3 regions of the Cedecea selenatireducens genome follow, and region 2 is predicted to be linked to each of the others. Evidence: predicted binding sites of a transcription regulator. Region 2 holds the regulator's gene; each other region holds the start of a gene.

Region 1 (7,045 bases), on a different contig from region 2:
ACACGGAAGAAGAGTTCGAGCAGATGAACGATTTCATCGATCACTGGCGTGATATGAACTTCTCCTACGCGGCCGTTAAACAGCTCGAAGGTAAATACCTCGTGCAGAACCGCGTCTCTGGCGAAATCTACGAGAGCGCGCAGTTCCTGTATATTCTGGTCGCCGCCTGCCTGTTCTCCGGCTACCCGCGTGAAACCCGCCTCAGCTACGTTAAGCGTTTCTATGACGCGGTTTCCACCTTCAAAATTTCTCTGCCTACGCCAATCATGTCCGGCGTGCGCACCCCTACTCGCCAGTTCAGCTCCTGCGTCCTGATCGAGTGCGGCGACAGCCTGGATTCAATCAACGCCACCTCCAGCGCTATCGTGAAGTATGTTTCTCAGCGCGCAGGCATCGGCATCAACGCCGGCCGTATTCGTGCGCTGGGCAGCCCGATTCGCGGCGGGGAAGCGTTCCACACCGGCTGTATCCCGTTCTACAAACACTTCCAGACCGCGGTGAAGTCCTGCTCTCAGGGCGGCGTGCGCGGCGGGGCTGCCACCCTGTTCTACCCAATGTGGCACCTGGAAGTTGAAAGCCTGCTGGTGCTGAAAAACAACCGTGGCGTAGAAGGCAACCGCGTGCGTCACATGGACTACGGCGTACAGATCAACAAGCTGATGTACACCCGCCTGCTGAAGGGCGAAGAGATCACTCTGTTCAGCCCGTCTGACGTGCCGGGGCTGTATGATGCTTTCTTCGCTGACCAGGATGCGTTCGAGCGCCTCTACACCAAGTACGAGAAAGACGACAGCATCCGCAAACAGCGCGTGAAAGCGGTCGAGCTGTTCTCTCTGATGATGCAGGAACGCGCCTCTACCGGCCGTATCTACATCCAGAACGTTGACCACTGCAACACCCACAGCCCGTTCGATCCGGCGATTGCACCGGTGCGCCAGTCCAACCTGTGTCTGGAAATCGCCCTGCCGACCAAACCGCTGGACGACGTGAACGATGAAAACGGCGAAATTGCACTGTGTACGCTGTCCGCGTTCAACCTTGGCGTGATCGAAAGCCTGGCAGACCTGGAAGAGATGGCCGTGCTGGCGGTACGCGCCCTCGACGCCCTGCTCGACTATCAGGATTACCCAATTCTGGCGGCGAAACGCGGCGCAATGGGTCGTCGTACGCTGGGTATCGGGGTGATTAACTTTGCCTACTATCTGGCGAAGCACGGCGTGCGTTACTCTGACGGCAGCGCAAACAACCTGACGCACAAGACCTTCGAAGCGATTCAGTACTACCTGCTGAAAGCCTCAAACGAGCTGGCGAAAGAGCAAGGCGCCTGCCCGTGGTTCAACGAAACCACCTATGCGAAAGGCATTCTGCCGATCGATACCTATAAGAAAGACCTGGATGCTATCAGCAACGAGCCGCTGCATCTGGACTGGGAAGGCCTGCGTGAGTCCATCAAAACTCACGGCCTGCGCAACTCCACGCTTTCTGCCCTGATGCCGTCTGAGACCTCCTCGCAGATCTCTAACGCCACCAACGGCATTGAGCCGCCGCGCGGCCACATCAGCATTAAAGCGTCGAAAGACGGGATCCTGCGCCAGGTCGTGCCGGATTATGAAGCGCTGAAAAACAACTACGAGCTGCTGTGGGAAATGCCGAGCAACGACGGTTATCTGCAGCTGGTTGGCCTGATGCAGAAGTTTATCGACCAGTCGATCTCTGCCAACACCAACTACGATCCAACGCGCTTCCCGTCGGGCAAAGTGCCGATGCAGCAGTTGCTGAAGGATCTGCTCACCGCCTATAAATTCGGCGTGAAAACCCTGTACTATCAAAACACCCGCGACGGCGCGGAAGATACTCAGGATGACCTGGCTCCTTCCATCCAGGACGATGGCTGCGAAAGCGGTGCATGTAAAATCTGATTTTCGTTTTTCCCTCACCTCTGTTTCTCCCGGCACCGGGCCAGTTCCCTCTCCCTTTGGGAGAGGGTCAGGGTGAGGGGAAAAAATTATGGAATACAAATAAATGGCTTACACTACTTTTTCACAGACGAAAAACGATCAGCTCGCCGAGCCTATGTTCTTTGGCCAGTCGGTTAACGTGGCGCGCTACGATCAGCAGAAATACGACATCTTCGAAAAGCTGATTGAAAAGCAGCTCTCCTTCTTCTGGCGTCCGGAAGAAGTGGACGTCTCCCGCGACCGTATCGACTTCCAGGCGCTGCCGGAGCATGAGAAACACATCTTCATCAGCAACCTGAAGTACCAGACGCTGCTGGACTCCATCCAGGGCCGCAGCCCGAACGTTGCGCTGCTGCCGCTGATTTCTATTCCTGAACTGGAAACCTGGGTCGAAACCTGGGCGTTTAGCGAGACCATTCACTCTCGCTCCTACACCCACATCATCCGCAACATCGTGAACGATCCGGCGATTGTCTTCGACGATATCGTGACCAACCAGGAAATCCTCAAGCGCGCCAAAGACATCTCTGGCTACTACGACGACCTGATTGAGATGACCAGCTACTGGCATCTGCTGGGCGAAGGCACGCACAACGTGAACGGCAAAACCGTTACCGTGAACCTGCGCGCGCTGAAACGACAGCTGTACCTCTGCCTGATGAGCGTTAACGCCCTGGAAGCGATTCGCTTCTACGTAAGCTTCGCCTGCTCCTTCGCCTTCGCCGAGCGCGAACTGATGGAGGGTAACGCCAAAATCATCAAGCTGATCGCCCGCGATGAAGCCCTGCACCTGACCGGCACTCAGCATATGCTGAACCTGCTGCGCAGCGGAGAAGACGATCCCGAAATGGCGGAAATCGCCGTTGAATGTCGTCAGGAATGCTACGACCTGTTCGTGCTGGCCGCCCAGCAGGAAAAAGAGTGGGCCGAATACCTGTTCCGCGACGGCTCGATGATTGGGATGAACAAAGACATCCTCTGCCAGTATGTGGAGTACATCACCAACATCCGCATGCAGGCCGTGGGCCTCGACCTGCCGTTCCAGACCCGTTCTAACCCGATTCCGTGGATCAACGCGTGGCTGGTGTCCGATAACGTGCAGGTTGCCCCGCAGGAAGTTGAAGTCAGCTCCTATCTGGTGGGCCAGATTGACTCGGAAGTCGATACCGACGATCTGAGCAACTTCCAGCTGTAAGCAATGAGCCGTATCACGCTCAGCATTACCGGCGCGCAGCTGATGAGCGAAGAGGAACACCCTTCGCTACTGGCGGCGCTGGAGTCACACAAAGTCTGCGTAGAGTATCAGTGCCGGGAAGGCTATTGCGGCTCATGCCGCACCCGGCTGCTGGCGGGTGAAGTGCAGTGGCTGACCGAGCCCCTGGCGTTCATCCAGCCCGGTGAAATTCTCCCCTGCTGCTGCAAGGCCCGGGGCGATATAGAAATCGAGATGTAGTTGTTAAAAAGGCCGCGAATGCGGCCTTTTTCATTAACGATTACGGCTTATTAAGAAACCGCACAGCTTTGTCCGGGAAGTCGGTAAACAGCCCGTCCACGCCGGCTTTGTTGTACAGCACGTCATACAGCTGATTCACGTCGCTGACGTAGTCCGGCAGCGCGTCCGCCCTCACCGTATAAGGATGCACCGTCAGTTTGCTGGCGTGCGCTTCGGTCACCATATCGGTGAGCTTCACTTTGCCTTTGGTTGACGCCTTCTCCACCAGCATGTGGTAGTCCGGGCCGATACCGTCGGCATACTGAGCAATCTGCTTCATCGCGCCAGGCTTAAACATCCAGTCGTAGCTGTAGTTCACCCACTTGCCGTCCGGCTGTTTTTCCTGAGTCTCATTCCAGTCGGTATAGGCGATAAGCTGCACCAGATTAAGGTTCATGCCCATTTTCGGCTCAAGCTCGTTTTTAATGCGCTTAAGCTCTGCGGCGTCAAAGCACTGGAGATAAACCTTATCCTGCTTGCCGGTGTAGCCGTATCGCTTGAGCACCTCAAGGGTTTTCGCCGCGATATCCTTCCCTGCCTGATGGTGGAACCACGGCGCTTTTATCTCAGGATAAATGCCGATGTTCTTGCCAGTGGAATGGTTCAGCCCCTGAACAAACTCGATTTCTTCTTCAAAGGTGTGCACCCGGAAGTCGGATTTGCCCATCGGGAAGCGCCCCGGATAGGTCTGCACCTGCTTGCCGTCAACGATATCAAAACCTTCGGTGAACTTGAGGGACTTGATTTCCGCCAGCGTAAAGTCGATGGCATAGTAGCGGCCATCTTTACGCGCACGGTCCGGGAAGCGCTTCGCGACGTCGGTCACCCTGTCCAGATAGTGGTCATGAAGCACCACCAGCCTGTCGTCTTTGGTCATCACCAGATCTTGCTCAAGGTAGTCCGCGCCCTGAGCGTAGGCCATCGCTTTTGCCGGCAACGTATGCTCAGGCAGATAGCCGCTGGCACCCCGGTGGGCAATCACTATTTTGTCCGTGGTCTGGGCGAATACGCTGCTGGTCGCCACCAGCACCACGCCCGCCAGTAAGGATTTTGCCATCAGTTTCATTCTGCTCCCCTTAGCCGTTCTTCAACAATTTTTCATCGCGATGCTTACGCTCGCCAATCATCACCACAATCAGCAGCAGCACGGCCAAAACGCTGCCGCCAATCATCACGATAAAGCCGCCGTCCCAGCCGAAGAAGTCCACGGTATAGCCAACAATGGCGCTGGCCGCGACCGAGCCGCCCAGGTAACCAAACAGCCCGGTAAAGCCCGCCGCCGTGCCTGCGGCTTTCTTCGGGGCAAGCTCCAGCGCATGCAGGCCAATCAGCATCACAGGGCCATAAATCAGGAAGCCGATAACGATCATACAGGCCATGTCCACGCCCGGATTGCCCGGCGGGTTGAGCCAGTAAACCACGGTGGCAATTGTCACCAGCACCATGAAGAACACGCCGGTTGCGCCACGGTTACCTTTAAATACCTTGTCCGACATCCAGCCGCAAAGCAGCGTGCCGGGAATACCCGCGTACTCATAAAGGAAGTAGGCCCACGAGGATTTATCCAGCGCGAAGTGCTTCACTTCTTTCAGGTAAGTTGGCGACCAGTCCAGAATGCCGTAGCGCAGCAGATAGACAAACACGTTGGCAATGGCGATGTACCACAGCAGGCGGTTCGGGAAGACATACTTCATGAAGATCTGCTTCGCCGTCAGCTCTTCTTCCGCTTTCTCACTGTAATCGTCCGGGTAGTCGTTTTTGTACTCTTCAATCGGCGGCAGGCCACAGGATTGCGGCGTATCACGCATCAAACCGAAAGCAATAATCGCCACAACGATCGCCGCAAAAGCAGGCATATACAACGCCGCATGCCAGTCGTTAAACCACGCCATCCCCAACAGGAACAGCAGTGGAGGAAGACCACCGCCCACGTTATGGGCGCAGTTCCAGACGGAAACAATGCTCCCACGCTCCTTCTGCGACCACCAGTGCACCATGGTGCGCCCACACGGCGGCCACCCCATGCCCTGGAACCAGCCACAGGCGAACAGCAGCACAAACATCACGGCGATGCTGGACGTTGCCCACGGCACAAAGCCCATAAATAGCATGACGGCGGCGGCGAGAATCAACCCGGCAGGCAGGAAAACGCGCGGATTCGAACGGTCAGAGACCGATCCCATGATGAATTTCGAAAATCCGTAGGCAATCGAAATCCCGGAAAGTGCAAAACCGAGATCGCCGCGGGAGAAGCCCTGCTCCACCAGATACGGCATCGCAAGGGTGAAGTTTTTCCTTACCAGATAGTAAGCCGCATAACCGAAGAAGATACCCATGAAAATTTGCCAGCGCAGGCGGCGATAGGTCGGATCTATCTGCTCCTCTGACAAACGCGTCTTATGCGCGGCGGGTTTGAAGATACTTAACATACGAGCCTCCGTGGCGTTGGTGTTCAGCGGGAGCAAGCGGCTCCCGCCAAATGTTCTTTTGCGAGCGCATGTTAGTTATCTATGCGCGTATTTACTGTGAAACATCGCACACAATGTTACATTTTTATTACAAAAAGGCGAAAAGGTGCATTTCATCATGAATAACTTTCGTTTATTGCTCGAATTTGCTCGCAATCAAACATTTCGTACTTTATTTATGGCTGAATAACGGTAAATAAAGAAGGGATAAAAGGAGCGCCATGTGAGCAGAGAAACGGACGTGATTATTATCGGCGGAGGAGCAACCGGCGCCGGGATCGCGCGCGACTGCGCCCGACGCGGGCTGAAAGTGCTGCTGCTCGAGCGGCATGACATCGCTACAGGCGCGACGGGCCGCAATCATGGCCTGCTCCACAGCGGCGCTCGCTATGCGGTCACCGACGGTGAATCCGCAAAAGAGTGTATCGAAGAAAACCGCATTCTGCGGCGCATCGCCCGCCACTGCATCGAACCTACGAACGGCCTGTTTATCACCCTTCCGGAAGACGATCTCGCGTTTCAAAGCGGATTTATCACCGCCTGTCGCCAGGCCGGTATCGATGCACAAGCGCTTGATCCCAAAGAAGCGCTGCGGCTGGAGCCGTCCGCAAACCCAACGTTAATCGGTGCCGTTCGCGTGCCGGACGGGACGGTCGATCCTTTCCGCCTGACCGCAGCCAATATGCTCGATGCGAAGGAACACGGGGCTGAAGTTCTGACAGGCTGCGAAATCACCGGCCTGATTCGCGAAGGCTCCCGGGTTTGCGGCGTGCGCGTATTCAATCATCTCACCAAGCAAGCAGGAGAATTTCGCGCGCCTATGGTGGTTAATGCTGCGGGTATCTGGGGGCAACGCATCGCGGAATACGCCGATCTCAACGTAAAAATGTTCCCGGCTAAAGGCGCGCTGCTGATCCTCGGCCACAGAATCAATAACATGGTCATCAACCGCTGCCGTAAACCGGCAGACGCCGATATCCTTGTCCCCGGCGACACCATCTCGCTTATTGGCACCACCTCCACGCACATTGACTACGACCAGATTGACAATATGTCCGTCACGCCGGATGAGGTAGATATCCTGATCCGCGAAGGTGAAAAACTGGCTCCGGTACTGGGCCGAACCC
Region 2 (7,045 bases):
ACCCAATGCGGCACCGCCGGGAACCAGATGCCCATATAGATCCCAAAGGCGGTCACGTCGGCGATGGCAACAATCAATATTTCAAAGCAGTAGGTCCAGCCGGTGATATAACCTGCCAGTGGCCCCAGGTAGTCCTGGGCATAACGTGAAAACGAGCTGGCCGCAGGGTTGTGCACCGACATTTCGCCCAGCGCGCGCATGATGATGTAGGCCGCCACGCCGCCGATAATATACGCCAGCAGCACGCTCGGCCCCGCCATTTTGATGGCGTCCGCCGAACCGTAAAACAGCCCTGTTCCAATCGCCGACCCCAGCGCCATAAATCGAATGTGCCGGGTGCTCAAACCGCGCTTGAGCTTGTTGGTGTTTTCCATTAATCCAGTACCACGCTTTACAATAAAAAAACCACGGAGGACGACTCCGTGGTTACATAGCAATCAAAAACTTAGTGGGCGGCGGAGGTCACCTGGCGCCCTGCTGCTTTGTCCCAGATAGCGGTGATAACCACCATCGCGACGGTCGGCAGCAGCCAGGCAAGTCCCTGATCCGCCAGCGGCAGTTTCGCCGCCCAGCCAGGCAGCACGTCGCTGATGGCCGAAGCTTTAACGCCGTCAATCATACCAAACAGCAGGCTTATCAGCATCGCCGGCGCAATAACGCGGGTGGAATTGTTCCACCACGGACGAGTAAAGCTCAGCACCACCAGTGCGATACATGGCGGATAGATTGCCGTCAGCACCGGGATAGAGATCTGAATCAGATGGCTCAGGCCCAGGTTGGATACAATCATCGAGAACAGACCGAGGATAAACACCAGCGAGCGATAAGAGAGCGGCAGATACTGGCTAAAGAACTCCGCGCAGGCACAGGTCAGGCCAACGGCAGTGACCAGGCAGGCCAGGAAAATCAGCGCCGCGAGGAAGAAGCTTCCTGCCCCACCAAAGGTATGAGCGACATAGGCGTGCAGAATAGCCGCACCGTTGGCTTTCTGATCGACCAGGTTCGCGCTATCGGACCCCAGGTGGAACAGCGCCAGGTAGATAACCGTCAGGCCGATACCGGCAATCAGTCCAGCCCAGATGGTGTAGCGGGTCAGCAGGCGAGATTCGGTCACGCCACGGGAGCGGGCAGCATTAACGATAACAATCCCGAACACCAGCGAAGCCAGGGTATCCATCGTCAGGTAGCCGTTCACAAAGCCGTTAGAAAACGCCGCGTTCTGGTAGGCTTCAGTCGCCGTACTCAGGCCGCCGGCTGGCCACAACACTGCACCGGCCGCCAGGATCAGCAGCGCGATGATTTTCACCGGCGCCAACACGTGGCCCACGGTATCCAGCAGCTTGCCGGGATACAGAGAAATGCCGATCACCAGCGCAAAGTACACCAGGCTGTAGATAAACAGCGGCATATCGCCCATGCCTGTCAGCGGAGCAATCCCCACTTCAAAAGAAACGGTGGTGGTACGCGGCGTGGCAAACAGCGGCCCTACGGCCAGGTAGCAGACGGTTGCCAGCAAAATGCCGGCACGGCGGCCAATCGGCGAGCTGAGGCTATCAATACCCCCGCCCACGCGTGCGATCGCCACGATAGTCAGAACAGGTAAACCTACTGCGGTCACCAGGAAGCCAAGCGCCGCCGTCCAGACGTGCTCGCCAGCCTGTAAGCCGACCATAGGAGGAAAAATGATGTTGCCCGCGCCCACAAACAGCGCAAAGGTCATAAAGCCCAGAGCGATGATGTCACGAGATTTCAAATGATAGGTCATAAAATAAAGCAGCCTGTGGATGTGTGGTGTTGAAAATGCTCAAATTTTTAAACCGAGGTTCAGTCCAGATAACGTTCGGTAAAAACGCGGCTATTACCGGTAACGACAGCGGAATATGCTTCTCCAGATCGGTGGCGAAGAATAGTTAGTCGAATTACCACTCAATTTCAGTCGGTCTGGTAATAACAGGGGGGCAATTAAAACGCTTATAGCGTTTGAAGACAAGAAGGGATCGGGAAACCAGAAATATATCCTTTATAAATACGCATAACCAGTGAATAAAGTTGATTATACGCTTTTGTTATGGCTTATCATTCGGACAAAAAAGCATCAATTCGATATTCATCACTTAACGAGTGGTGAAAATACGCACAAAAAAGGCCAGAAAACTGGCCTGTGGAAAGCGGACTTGACGGTTATGGCGAGTTAATGTGCAACCGCCGCAGAATCATGAGCAATCAGGCGTTCTGGCAGAATAAACGAAAACGTCGATCCCTGCCCCGGCTGGCTTTCGATCTCCAGCCGCGCATCATGGTGGCTAAGGGCATGCTTAACGATAGCCAGCCCAAGCCCGCTGCCGCCCGTCTGGCGAGAGCGCGCCTTATCGACCCGGTAAAAGCGCTCGGTCAGGCGAGGAAGATGCTCGGCGGAAATTCCAGGCCCGGTATCCCTGACGCTAAACGCCACGCCGTGAGGCAGCTTGCGCCAGGTGACCGTAATATGGGTCCCGGCCGGCGTGTGATTTACGGCGTTATACACCAGGTTCGAGATAGCGCTGCGAAGCTGCTCCTCGTTGCCGTAAACCTGAAGCCCAGGCTCGACGTTAAAAGTGAGCGTTTGCTTCTGCTGGCTTAGCGTTTGCGCCTCGCGCTCCACCACGCGCAGCATCAGCGGCACGTCGATTTTTTCGTTCATCGAAATCGCCGGTGCAGCCTCAATCCTCGATAAGGTGAGCAGCTGTTTGACCAGCCCTTCCATACGCGACGTTTGCTCACGCATGGTATGCAACGCTTTGTCCTTGAGCGGCCCTTCCAGCGCCTGATCCTGCATCATCTCCAGATAACCCTGTAACACGGTCAGCGGGGTGCGCAGCTCGTGGCTGACGTTGGCAAAGAAGTTACGGCGAGCGCCTTCAAGCTGGTGCATCTGCGTGACGTCACGCGCCACCATCAGCCACTGCCCGTCGGCATAAGGCATCACGCGGAACTCAAGATGACGGCCGTTGTTCAGCACCAGCGTCAGCGGGCGGCCGAACTGCTGCTTCGCTACGTATTGAGTGAATTCAGGGTAACGCAGAAGGTTGAGAATATTTTGGCCGCTGTCGTCGGGCCAGCGCAGGCCAAGCAGTTGCTGCGCCAGGCCGTTACACCAAAAAATAGTGCCTTCTTCGGTGGTCAGTACCACCGCATCAGGCAGTGATTCCGCACCGCTGCGGAACCGCTTAATAAGGTTGCCCAGCTCTTTACGGCGCTTTTTATTACGCAGCTGCATCTGGTGCAGCCCGTAAAGCAAAGGCTCCCAGCTTCCCCGCCCGGGCGGCGGGGTCATGCTGCGGTCAACCCACAGCCACCAGGAGAGACGAAGTAAATTCCAGAAATGCCAGCTTAACAGGGCGGTCACTGCCGCCAGTAAGAACCACGGCAGATGGCCAAAAATCAATCCGAGAATCGCCGCCGGTAAACAACAGAGCATCAGCTCCAGTACCAGCCTTTTCCATGACAGCCGTTCCAGCACGCGTCACGCTCCTGTCAGCATATTAGAAACGGGTTGAAAAACGATAACCCGTGCCGCGAACTGTTTGCACCATTTTGTCATGACCACTTGTTTCCAGAGCTTTACGCAGGCGGCGAATATGCACGTCTACGGTACGGTCTTCAACGTAAACGTTAGTCCCCCACACGTTATTAAGCAGCTGTTCACGGCTGTAAACGCGCTCCGGGTGGGTCATAAAGAAGTGTAACAGCTTAAATTCGGTTGGCCCCATGTCGAGCGGATCTTCACCGGTCATCACGCGGTGCGATGAAGGGTCAAGGCTCAGGCCCTGCATCTCAATCACCTCTTCCACCGCCATCGGTGAAATACGGCGCATCACGGCTTTGATACGTGCCACCAGCTCTTTCGGGGAGAACGGCTTGGTGATGTAGTCGTCGGCACCGACCTCAAGGCCGCGGACGCGATCTTCTTCTTCGCCGCGGGCGGTCAGCATCATCACCGGGATCTCGCGAGTTAATGCCTCACGCTTCAGGTGCTTGATGAACTGGATCCCTGAACCACCTGGCAGCATCCAGTCCAGCAGGATCAGATCGGGGAAAGGTTCAATCAGCAGGTTAACCGCGCTGTCATAATCTTCCGCCTCTACCGACTGGAAGCCATTTTGCTCGAGCACAAAGCTCACCATTTCACGAATCGGAGCTTCATCTTCTACGACTAAAATGCGTCTCGCCATGATTTACCCTGTTGAAAAGAGACCATCTCTTATTAATTGTGCGCCAGTATGCGTCAGATTTGTGACAGATTTATGAAAAAGATTACGGCCAGATATTTCACCTTTTTGAATTATGACAGCCCCAGATTTTTGCTGACGGTTACGCTTCTGACTCAATAGCTTATAATCGGTCATTCGCCTCTTTGCCATGGGACAGGTTATGCGCATTCTCCACACTTCAGACTGGCACCTCGGCCAAAACTTCTATACCAAAAGCCGGGCTTCTGAACACCAGGCCTTTCTCGACTGGTTGATAAACGCCGCGCTCGAACATCAGGCGGAGGCGATTATTGTCGCGGGGGATATCTTTGATACCGGCTCACCGCCGAGCTACGCCCGCGAAATGTATAACCGCTTTGTGGTGCAGCTGCAGGCCACCGGCTGCCAGCTCGTGGTGCTGGCGGGTAACCACGATTCCGTTGCCACGCTCAACGAATCCCGCGAGCTGCTGGCCTGCCTGAATACCCAAGTGATTGCCAGCGCACGCCACAACAAAGACGAGCAGGCACTGGTCCTTAATCAAAAAGACGGCACGCCAGGCGCTATCCTTTGCCCCATTCCTTTCCTGCGCCCCCGCGACATTCAAAGCAGCCAGGCCGGGCTGTCTGGTCATGAGAAACAGCGTTCTTTAATGGAAGCCATCAGCGAACATTATCAGCACTGCTATGAGGCCGCCGTTGCCCTGCGCGGCGACAGGCCGCTGCCGATTATCGCCACCGGGCACCTGACTACCGTTGGCGTAACAAAATCTGACGCGGTTCGCGACATTTATATCGGCACGTTGGACGCGTTCCCGGCGCAGCACTTCCCGCCAGCCGACTACATCGCGCTCGGGCATATTCATCGCGCGCAGAAAATCGGCGGCAGCGAGCATATTCGCTACAGCGGTTCGCCTATTCCGCTGAGTTTCGACGAAACCGGCAAAGCAAAAAGTGTGTTTCTCGTAGAGTTTAGCGGCGCGGCGCTGGCAAGCGTCGAACCTCTGGAGGTACCCATTAGCCAGCCGCTGGCCATCGTCAAAGGTTCGCTGGGTGAAATTGAGCAGCAGCTTGAACAGTGGCGAAATGCGCCGGCTGAGCCGAAAGTCTGGCTGGATATCGAAATCGCCACCGATGAATATCTGCACGATATGCAGCGCCAGGTCCAGGCGCTTACCGACGAACTGCCGGTCGAAGTCGTCCTGCTGCGCCGCAGCCGCGAACAGCGCGAGCGGGTCATTGCCAGCCAGCATAAAGAGACGCTGAGCGAGTTAAGCGTTGAAGAAGTTTTTGAGCGACGGCTGAGCCAGGAAGAGACCAGCGACGAGCGTGCCGCACGGTTAAGAACGCTGTTTGCACAAACCCTTTCAGACTTGCACCAGCAGGAGGAACAGGCATGAAAATCTTAAGCCTGCGGTTAAAAAACATAAACTCCCTGAAAGGCGAATGGAAAATTGATTTCACCCAGGAGCCCTTCGCCAGCAACGGGCTGTTCGCTATCACCGGCCCGACGGGCGCGGGCAAAACCACCCTGCTCGACGCAATTTGCCTGGCGCTGTACCACAAAACGCCGCGCCTCAGCACCGTTTCTCAGTCGCAAAACGACCTGATGACCAGGGACACCGCTGAGTGCCTGGCCGAAGTGGAGTTCGAGGTCAAAGGCGTTGGCTACCGGGCTTTCTGGAGCCAGAACCGCGCCCGTAACGCGGCAAACGGCAACCTTCAGGCACCGCGCGTGGAGCTGGCCCAAATCAGCGACGGCAAAATCCTCGCGGATAAAATTAAAGACAAGCTTGAGATTGTCGCCTCGCTTACCGGGCTGGATTACGACCGCTTCACCCGCTCGATGATGCTCTCCCAGGGGCAGTTCGCCGCTTTTTTAAACGCCGACGCCAACGACCGCGCCTCGCTGCTTGAGGAGCTGACCGGCACCGAAATCTACGGCACCGTGTCTGCGGCGGTCTTTGAAAATCATAAGCAAATCAAAAGCCGTCTTGAAAACCTGCTGGCCCAGGCTTCAGGCGTTGCGCTATTGAATGAGGAGCAGCAACAGCAGCTTACGCAGAGTTTGCAGGCGCTTACTTTTGAAGAAAAAAAGCTGTCGGACGAACAGCAGCAACAACAGCAACATCAGCACTGGCTCAGCCAGCGCGCCCGGCTCGCCGCCGACAAAGAGCAGAAGCTGCAGGCGCTGAACGGTGCCAGTCAGGCCCTTAAAGACGCAGAGCCGATGCTGGCGAAGCTGACCCGCGCCCTGCCTGCCGAAAAACTGCGGCCTCACTGGCAGCGGTTGCAGGAAAAGCAGCAGACGTTAAGGCAAAACGGCGAAGCCGCAGAGAAAGTGAATACCCGCTTACAGCAGCTCACCGTTCGTCGTCAGCAAACCCGCCTGTTAGCCGCCGGGCAGGCTCAAAAGCTTCAGTCAGAAGCACTGCGGGTACAGGATTGGCTCACCGCCAATGACCGCTATCGCCTGTGGGCCGCCGAGCTGACGGGCTGGCGCATGGCGTTTACGCAGCAGCAGCGTGATGAGAGACAGCTGGCTGAGCTCCAGCAGACGCTGCAGGCCAGCCAGCAAAAGCTGCAGGCGCTGCCGGAGCCGACGCTTAGCCTTTCTCCTGATGAAGTGAGCGCTCATTTACAGCGAATGCTGGCAACCCGGCCTGCTCGCCAGCAGTTGGCCGCCCTGCAGCCACAGTTCGCCACGCTGGAGAAACGTAAAGCCGAGCAGCAGCGGGAGCTTGCCGAACTGGATAAACTGATTGCCGGGCGTGATGCTGAGCTCAGCCAAAAACGTCAGCAATACAAAGACAAACG
Region 3 (7,045 bases), on a different contig from region 2:
AACAAACTGGCATGCCCCAGCCACCACACGCGGTCATCGCTGCCGCTCAGGTCTGCGCGCTGCCACCAGCGTTCAATAAACGTGGAATACCCTTCGACGGGAGGATGCGGGAGCTGCTGCGCTTTACGCTCCTGACGCCACCGTTTGACGTCGCCGGGCTGCCGTACAGCCGGTTCCGCATTGCGAAACCCGTCGGGCAGATGGTGGGATAATTGCGGGTTATACCAGGGGTTTTTCCAGCTCATCCCACCTCCAGCCTGTTTAGCGTTCAGCTACCAGACGCACAAAGTCGTCATCATTATCTTCTTGCGCAGCCACAGCCGGTTTTTGCTCCGACTCCGGTTCGTTTGCTTCACACAGACGGCGCAGCAAAGCGTTTTGACGCTTTTGTAAATCCACCAGCTCTTCAAGCAAGGCAATCTGATCGTTTGCACGGCTGCTGGAACGGTTCACAAAAAACCACAATACAAGGCCCACAATCAACGTCACCAGCGAGATAGCCAGCGGCATGATATTCAGAGCGCTAAAACCCATTTCGTTCATCTTACCACCTCAAAAAAAATGCATTCTACACCTGAGGCAGAGAGAGAAGCATCACTACCAGGGGATAAATTTATTAATGGTACAAATGCCGCTGAAAAATTGCACATCCTGGTCGCACATCACATTTATCATTTGAGTCCATAACAGCAGGCAGGTAACCACAATCACTAAAACAATCACCCATCTGTACTTTCTCACTACAACGCCACCTCTTGACCATAGAATTTCGATAATTTACCACTATCCAACTAAACCATAAGTAACGTTTCCTGCTTTTTCATTTCAGAATCATCAGATTGTGACATCTGTAATCCAGGATAAGCTTGCTACAAAGATTGATTGATGTTTGAGGTAAGTATGCGCGTGATTATTCGTACGGTAATTGTTATCGCCATCGTCTGGACAGGCTTATTGCTCTCCGGGTACGGCGTGTTGATTGGCAGCAAAGAAAATGCAGCCGGGCTAGGACTGCAGTGTAAGTACCTCACGGCACGTAATACCGTGACCGCACAGTTTATTCATACCGACAGCGGGATTATTGGCCTGACCGACTGCCCGCTGCTGCGTAAAGTCGATAAAACTATTGATAATGGGTAGACAGACCTGGCCGCGGCTTTACGCGGCCCGCTTTCACGAATCAGAAAGGATAGTGATGGTAGCCCATCTGCCGTGACAGCGTGCGGGCTGCCTCATGCAGAATCTTCACGTATTCAGCCAGCCCTTCCTCAGTGTAGCGTAACGTTGGGAATGAAATGCTCATTCCAGCAATGACCACACCAAAACGATCGAACACCGGCACCGCTACGCAGCGGATGCCCTCTTCCTGCTCTTCGTTATCTTCCCCGTAACCCTGTTTACGAACCTGCTCAAGCACCGGGAGAAGCGCTTCAGTGCTGACGATAGTGCGTTCCGTGCTGCGGACGTATTCAACGTCGCCGAGAATATCCAGAACCTCCCCGCGCTCCCGCCACGCCAGCAATACCTTGCCAATAGCCGTGCTGTAAAGCGGATTGCGACGCCCTACGCGGGAGTACATTCTCAGATTATAGAGCGAGTCAATTTTATGAATATAAACAATGCTGCTTTCGTCCAGCGCGCCGAGGTGAATGGCTTCTCTGGTCAGCCGGGACAGTTCGCGCATCTGTAAATCCGCGCTACGGATGAGGTCGACGTTTTGCAGCGCGCCGCTGCCCAGCTCAAAAAGCTTCAGCGTGAGCGCATATTTTTCCGACTCCTCTTCCTGAGAAACATAGCCTAAGGATTTCATGGTCTGCAAAAAGCGATACACGGTGCTTTTGGACATCATCACTCGCTGAGACAGTTCGGTTATTCCAATTTCTTTTTCCTCACCAAGCGCCTGCAAGATGCCGAAAACTTTCAGCACGGAAGAAACTGAATCGGGTTGTTTATCGGGATCTGAGAGTGCCATGTATCACCTCGGGCGTTGTTGTTTTATAAAAATCGGAACTGCTTTTTAGTATATGGATGCCCCGCGGGAGCCGCAATTAAAGCCTGCTGATTCGTTACAAATCTGCGGCATTCACGAGATTAATTGATGATAAAATCATTACCCTCCTAACGACTTCAGACAGCACATTTCAAGTATGGATAAATTCGTGTCCGACGGCTTACCTGCGCCTCAACGTTATGGTGCCATTCTCACCATCGCGCTCGGCATTATGATGGCCGTTCTGGACGGCGCTATCGCTAACGTCGCCCTGCCTACCATTGCTCATGATTTAAACGCCAGCCCGGCGGAGTCTATTTGGGTGGTTAACGCCTATCAGATAGCGATCATCGTTTCGCTGCTGTCACTTTCATTTCTCGGCGATATTTTTGGCTACCGTCGTATCTATCAGTGCGGCCTGGTGCTGTTCTGCCTGACGTCGCTGTTTTGCGCCACCTCAACCTCGCTGCCAATGCTGACGTTTGCCCGTGTGCTGCAGGGGTTTGGCGGTGCGGCGCTGATGAGCGTCAACACCGCGTTGATTCGCCTTATTTACCCTCAGCGTTTTCTTGGCCGAGGTATGGGCGTCAATTCGTTTATCGTGGCCGTGTCCTCGGCCGCGGGTCCTACGGTTGCCGCGGCGATCCTTTCCGTCGCTTCCTGGCAATGGCTGTTTTTGATCAACGTGCCGATTGGCATTGTTTCGCTGGTTTTGGCCCTGCGCTATTTGCCGCCTAATCAGCAGAAATCTCAGGGTCAGCGTTTTGATATTCCGAGCGCGATAATGAACGCCCTGACCTTCGGCCTGCTGATTTCGGCTATCAGCGGCTTTTCACAAGGCCAGCCTGGCTCAGTCATCATTGGTGAGCTGGCCGCGCTGGTGATAATCGGCTATTTCTTTATTCGTCGCCAGCTGCGCCTTCCGTTCCCGCTGCTGCCGGTTGACCTGCTGAGGATCCCGATTTTTTCGCTGTCTATCGGCACCTCAATATGCTCGTTTGGCGCCCAGATGCTGGCGCTGGTCTCCCTGCCCTTTTTTATGCAAACCGTGCTGGGGCGGAGTGAAGTTGAAACCGGGCTGCTGTTAACGCCGTGGCCGCTGGCGACCATGGTGATGGCTCCGCTGGCGGGCTACCTGATCGAGCGGGTTCACGCCGGCCTGATGGGTGCCGTGGGGCTTTTCGTGATGGCCTGCGGCCTTTTTGCTTTGGCAATGCTGCCGCACGATCCGTCCGATATCAACATCATCTGGCGTATGGTGCTTTGTGGCGCAGGCTTTGGCCTTTTCCAGTCGCCAAACAACCACACCATTATTTCATCCGCGCCCCGTCATCGCAGCGGAGGTGCCAGCGGCATGTTGGGCACCGCCCGCCTGCTGGGCCAAAGCTGCGGGGCCGCGCTGGTGGCGCTAATGTTTAACCTGTTTGGCGCGAGCGGCACCCATGCCTCGCTGATACTGGCGGGGATCTTTGCCACCGTGGCCGCCGTCGTCAGCGGGCTCAGAATGTCCCAGCCTCGGGCGCAGGCATAAAAAAAGCGTGCCGCCAGGGCACGCTTTTTCAGTTCAATGTTTCCGTTACTTCAGGTATTCACCGCTGCGCAGCGCTTCGATACGTTTGTCCAGCGGCGGGTGGGTCATGAACAGTTCGCTCATTGACTTAGCCTTCCCGTTGATGCAAAACGCCATCATGCTGCTGGCTTCCTGCGGCTCATAGCTGGTTTTCAAACGCTGCAGCGCAGCAATCATCTTCTCGCGACCCACCAGTTTCGCAGAACCGGCATCGGCGTGGAATTCACGGTGACGTGAGAACCACATGGTGATGATGCTCGCCAGAATACCAAACACCAGCTCCAGCACCGTAGCGACCGCAAAGTAAATCAGCGGGTTACCGTTGCTGCTTTCGTTTTCATCACGGTTCCCGGACAGGAAGCCGGAAGCTACCTGAGCGATGATGCGGGAAATAAAGATAACGAAGGTGTTCACCACGCCCTGAATCAGGGTCATCGTCACCATGTCGCCGTTGGCGATGTGGCTAATTTCGTGGGCGATAACCGCTTCGGCTTCGTCACGGCTCATGTTCTGCAACAGACCCGTGCTGACCGCCACCAGAGAAGCGTTACGTCGCGCCCCGGTAGCAAACGCATTGATGTCCGGCGCATGATAAATCGCCACCTGCGGCATCGCGATCCCCGCCTGCTGCGACTGCTGGCGCACGGTTTCGATTAACCAGCGCTCAGTTTCGTTACGAGGCTGCTCAATCACCTCACCGCCTACTGAACGTAACGCCATCCATTTTGACATCAGCAGGGAAATAATTGAGCCGCCAAAGCCAAACAGCACCGCCATGATCATCAGACCCTGAACGCTGCTTGACTGGATCCCCGTCAGGCTTAGCACCAGCCCGAAAACGACCATTACCGCAAGGTTGGTCAGCAGGAAAAGCCCGATACGCATCATAATTTTCTTTTTACCTCGGTTAAAAACACGCTCTTTGCGCTCCACAACATCGTAGGGGCGCGCCGCCTATTTTCAAGCATCTGACGCCGCCAAGTGATTAATAATACATAACTTTACATTTTGTATGCATTTGTCTTACATCGCTGGAGACAGGTAAAAAAATGGGCACCGTTTCGGGTGCCCATCCGGGAGAGTTATTTCGCCGGAGCCGGCTGCTCCGCCGGCCTGTCCTGCTCTATGCCGGCCAGGTCGACGGCAATGTGAACCGTCTCGTCCAGATACGGATCGGCTTCCTGATAGTCCTTCGGCAGGTCGTCGAGTTTCTTAATCGGCGCTTTGCCTTCACGTTTGAAGCGATCGTTGATTCGGGCCAGGCGCGTAGCATCATCTTCCTGATTCTCTTTTTCGCGCTGGGCGTAATTGAGGGAAACGATATTACGTTTTTCTTTCAGGGCATTGAAACGCGCAATGTCCTTCATGATGTACTGGAACTCCGGATCTTTTGCGATGCGCTCCTGATGCAGCTTCAGCAGCTCCGGCTCGAACGGCGTTAAATCACCGGTCTTCACGTAGGTCGCCGCATTGATGCTGTCCCAAGGCAACGCATTGTCTTCGAACTTCTCGCCGGTTTCCGTTTGCTCTGTCCCGGTCGGCATCATGATGTCTGGAGTTACACCTTTACGCTGGGTACTGCCGCCGTTGATGCGGTAGAACTTCTGAATGGTGTACTGCACGGACCCCAGCGCTGGCCACTCAGGGCGCAGCATCTGATCGTAGATGCGGTTCAAAGAGCGATACTGCTGGACGGTGCCTTTCCCGAAGGTCGGCTCGCCGACAATCAGCGCACGGCCGTAATCCTGCATTGCCGCAGCAAAGATTTCAGAGGCCGAGGCGCTAAAGCGGTCGACCAGCACGACCAGCGGGCCTTTGTAGTAAACCACGCCGTCGGTATCGCTATCTTCACGGACTTTACCGTTGTTGTCGCGAACTTGAACTACCGGACCACTTGGGATAAACAGGCCGGACAGAGAAACCGCTTCGGTCAACGCGCCGCCGCCGTTAGAACGCAGATCTATAATTACGCTCTTGACGTTCTGTTTTTCCAGCTTCTGCAGCTGAACCTTCACGTCATCGGTGAGGCCAACGTAGAAGCCAGGAATATCCAGCACGCCGACTTTATCTTTACCGACCGTTTTCACCGACATTTTGACCGCACGGTCTTCCAGACGGATACGCTCACGGGTCAGCGTCACGGTACGCGTTTTGGTCCCTTTGCCAGCAGGCAGGATCTCAAGGCGAACTTTGCTGCCTTTTGGCCCTTTAATCAGCGCCACGACGTCGTCCAGACGCCAGCCGATAACGTCAACCATCGGTTTGCCCGTCTGGCCTACACCAACGATGCGATCGCCTACGGTAATGGCCTTGCTTTTCGCCGCAGGACCGCCCGCAACCATCGAATTGATCAGCGTGTAGTCATCGTCCATCTGCAGAACCGCGCCGATGCCTTCCAGAGAAAGGCTCATTTCGGTGTTGAACTGTTCGGTGCTGCGCGGGGAAAGATAGTTGGTGTGAGGATCTATCTCATGCGCAAACGCGGTCATCGCCAGCGAGAACACATCTTCGCTGTTGCTTTGCGCCAGACGGCGGATCGCAAACTGATAGCGTTTGGTCAGCGTTTCACGAATTTCCTGCTCGGTTTTACCGGCCAGCTTCAGGCTCAGCTCGTCGTACTTAACTTTTGCGTCCCAGAGCTTGTCCAGCTCATCAACGCTTGTCGGCCACGGCGACTTGCTGCGATCCAGATTAATGGTGTCGTTGCCGGTGAAGTCCATTGGCTTCGCCAGCACCTTCAACGCGTACTGATAGCGTTCAAAACGGCGCTTCTGACCCAGATTGTATAAATCATAAAATACGTCGAGCTTACCGCTACGCAGCTCGTCACCAATCTGCCCTTTCTTCGCGGCAAATTGCGCAACGTCACTTGCCAGCAGCACGTTATGGCTGTAGTCCAGCAGGTTCAGGTAGCGATCGAAGATTTTTGCCGAGAAGTTAGCGTCAAGATCGAACTGACGGTAGTGCGAGCGCGTAAAGCGAGACGTCACGCGCTCGCTTACGGTTGCGTGCTGAGCTTCTTCCTTCAACTGCGGAATCTGGTCAGCACGAGTAATGTTGTCCAGGGCCAGGGCACTGCCTGCCACGAACAGCAGGCTGGCGATAGCCGTAAGCTTAAAGAGTTTGTTCATGCCTGAGTCAGGCCTCCGTTTCAGAACTGCAAGTGTTCTGCGCGTACGATCATTGCCATACCAGAAGTCAGCTGTACACGGACGCCATCTTTGGTAATTTCCAGTACGGTAGCATCCATTGCGTTGTTACCGGCTTTAACTTTAATGGCCTGTCCAACCTGCAGAGCGGTAATATCCGTTACCGGGGTACGACGCTCTTCGCGAGGTGCCTTAGGTGCCGGTTTTTCCGTCCGAGGTTTGCGCTCAGCGGCTTCTTTACGACGAGGTGCTGCGGCCGGGCGAGGTTTACGTTCGCGGCGCGGAGCCTCTTCCGTTCCGCCAGCGGCGGCGGCTGCTTCGCGTTTCTTCGCCTGC

Evidence for each region. The regulator PhoB, encoded in region 2, activates phosphate uptake and scavenging genes when phosphate is short. The targets are predictions, from matches to a motif close to CTGTCATAAAACTGNCNNAT.
Region 1: glpT (glycerol-3-phosphate transporter) is a predicted target of PhoB. The motif match lies at 5,993-6,012, and genes of this name have one in related genera.
Region 3: kdgR (DNA-binding transcriptional regulator KdgR) is a predicted target of PhoB. The motif match lies at 2,064-2,083, and genes of this name have one in related genera.

The regions. Positions count from the first base shown of each region.
Region 1 covers NZ_JBHIKW010000002.1:64,509-71,553, forward strand. Annotated here, with positions in the region: gene nrdA (class 1a ribonucleoside-diphosphate reductase subunit alpha) at 1-1,919, shown strand, start outside; gene nrdB (class Ia ribonucleoside-diphosphate reductase subunit beta) at 2,023-3,153, shown strand; gene yfaE (class I ribonucleotide reductase maintenance protein YfaE) at 3,157-3,411, shown strand; gene glpQ (glycerophosphodiester phosphodiesterase) at 3,452-4,516, opposite strand; gene glpT (glycerol-3-phosphate transporter) at 4,527-5,879, opposite strand; partial or broken gene glpA (anaerobic glycerol-3-phosphate dehydrogenase subunit A) at 6,142-7,045, shown strand, end outside.
Region 2 covers NZ_JBHIKW010000012.1:22,000-29,044, forward strand. Annotated here, with positions in the region: gene proY (proline-specific permease ProY) at 1-374, opposite strand, end outside; gene brnQ (branched-chain amino acid transporter carrier protein BrnQ) at 446-1,765, opposite strand; gene phoR (phosphate regulon sensor histidine kinase PhoR) at 2,192-3,499, opposite strand; gene phoB (phosphate response regulator transcription factor PhoB) at 3,522-4,211, opposite strand; gene sbcD (exonuclease subunit SbcD) at 4,411-5,628, shown strand; gene sbcC (exonuclease subunit SbcC) at 5,625-7,045, shown strand, end outside.
Region 3 covers NZ_JBHIKW010000001.1:227,256-234,300, forward strand. Annotated here, with positions in the region: gene ACE38U_RS01060 (MBL fold metallo-hydrolase) at 1-245, opposite strand, end outside; gene ACE38U_RS01065 (YebO family protein) at 262-543, opposite strand; gene mgrB (PhoP/PhoQ regulatory lipoprotein MgrB) at 598-741, opposite strand; gene ACE38U_RS01075 (YobH family protein) at 901-1,140, shown strand; gene kdgR (DNA-binding transcriptional regulator KdgR) at 1,181-1,972, opposite strand; gene ACE38U_RS01085 (MFS transporter) at 2,148-3,521, shown strand; gene htpX (protease HtpX) at 3,567-4,448, opposite strand; gene prc (carboxy terminal-processing peptidase) at 4,643-6,691, opposite strand; gene proQ (RNA chaperone ProQ) at 6,712-7,045, opposite strand, start outside.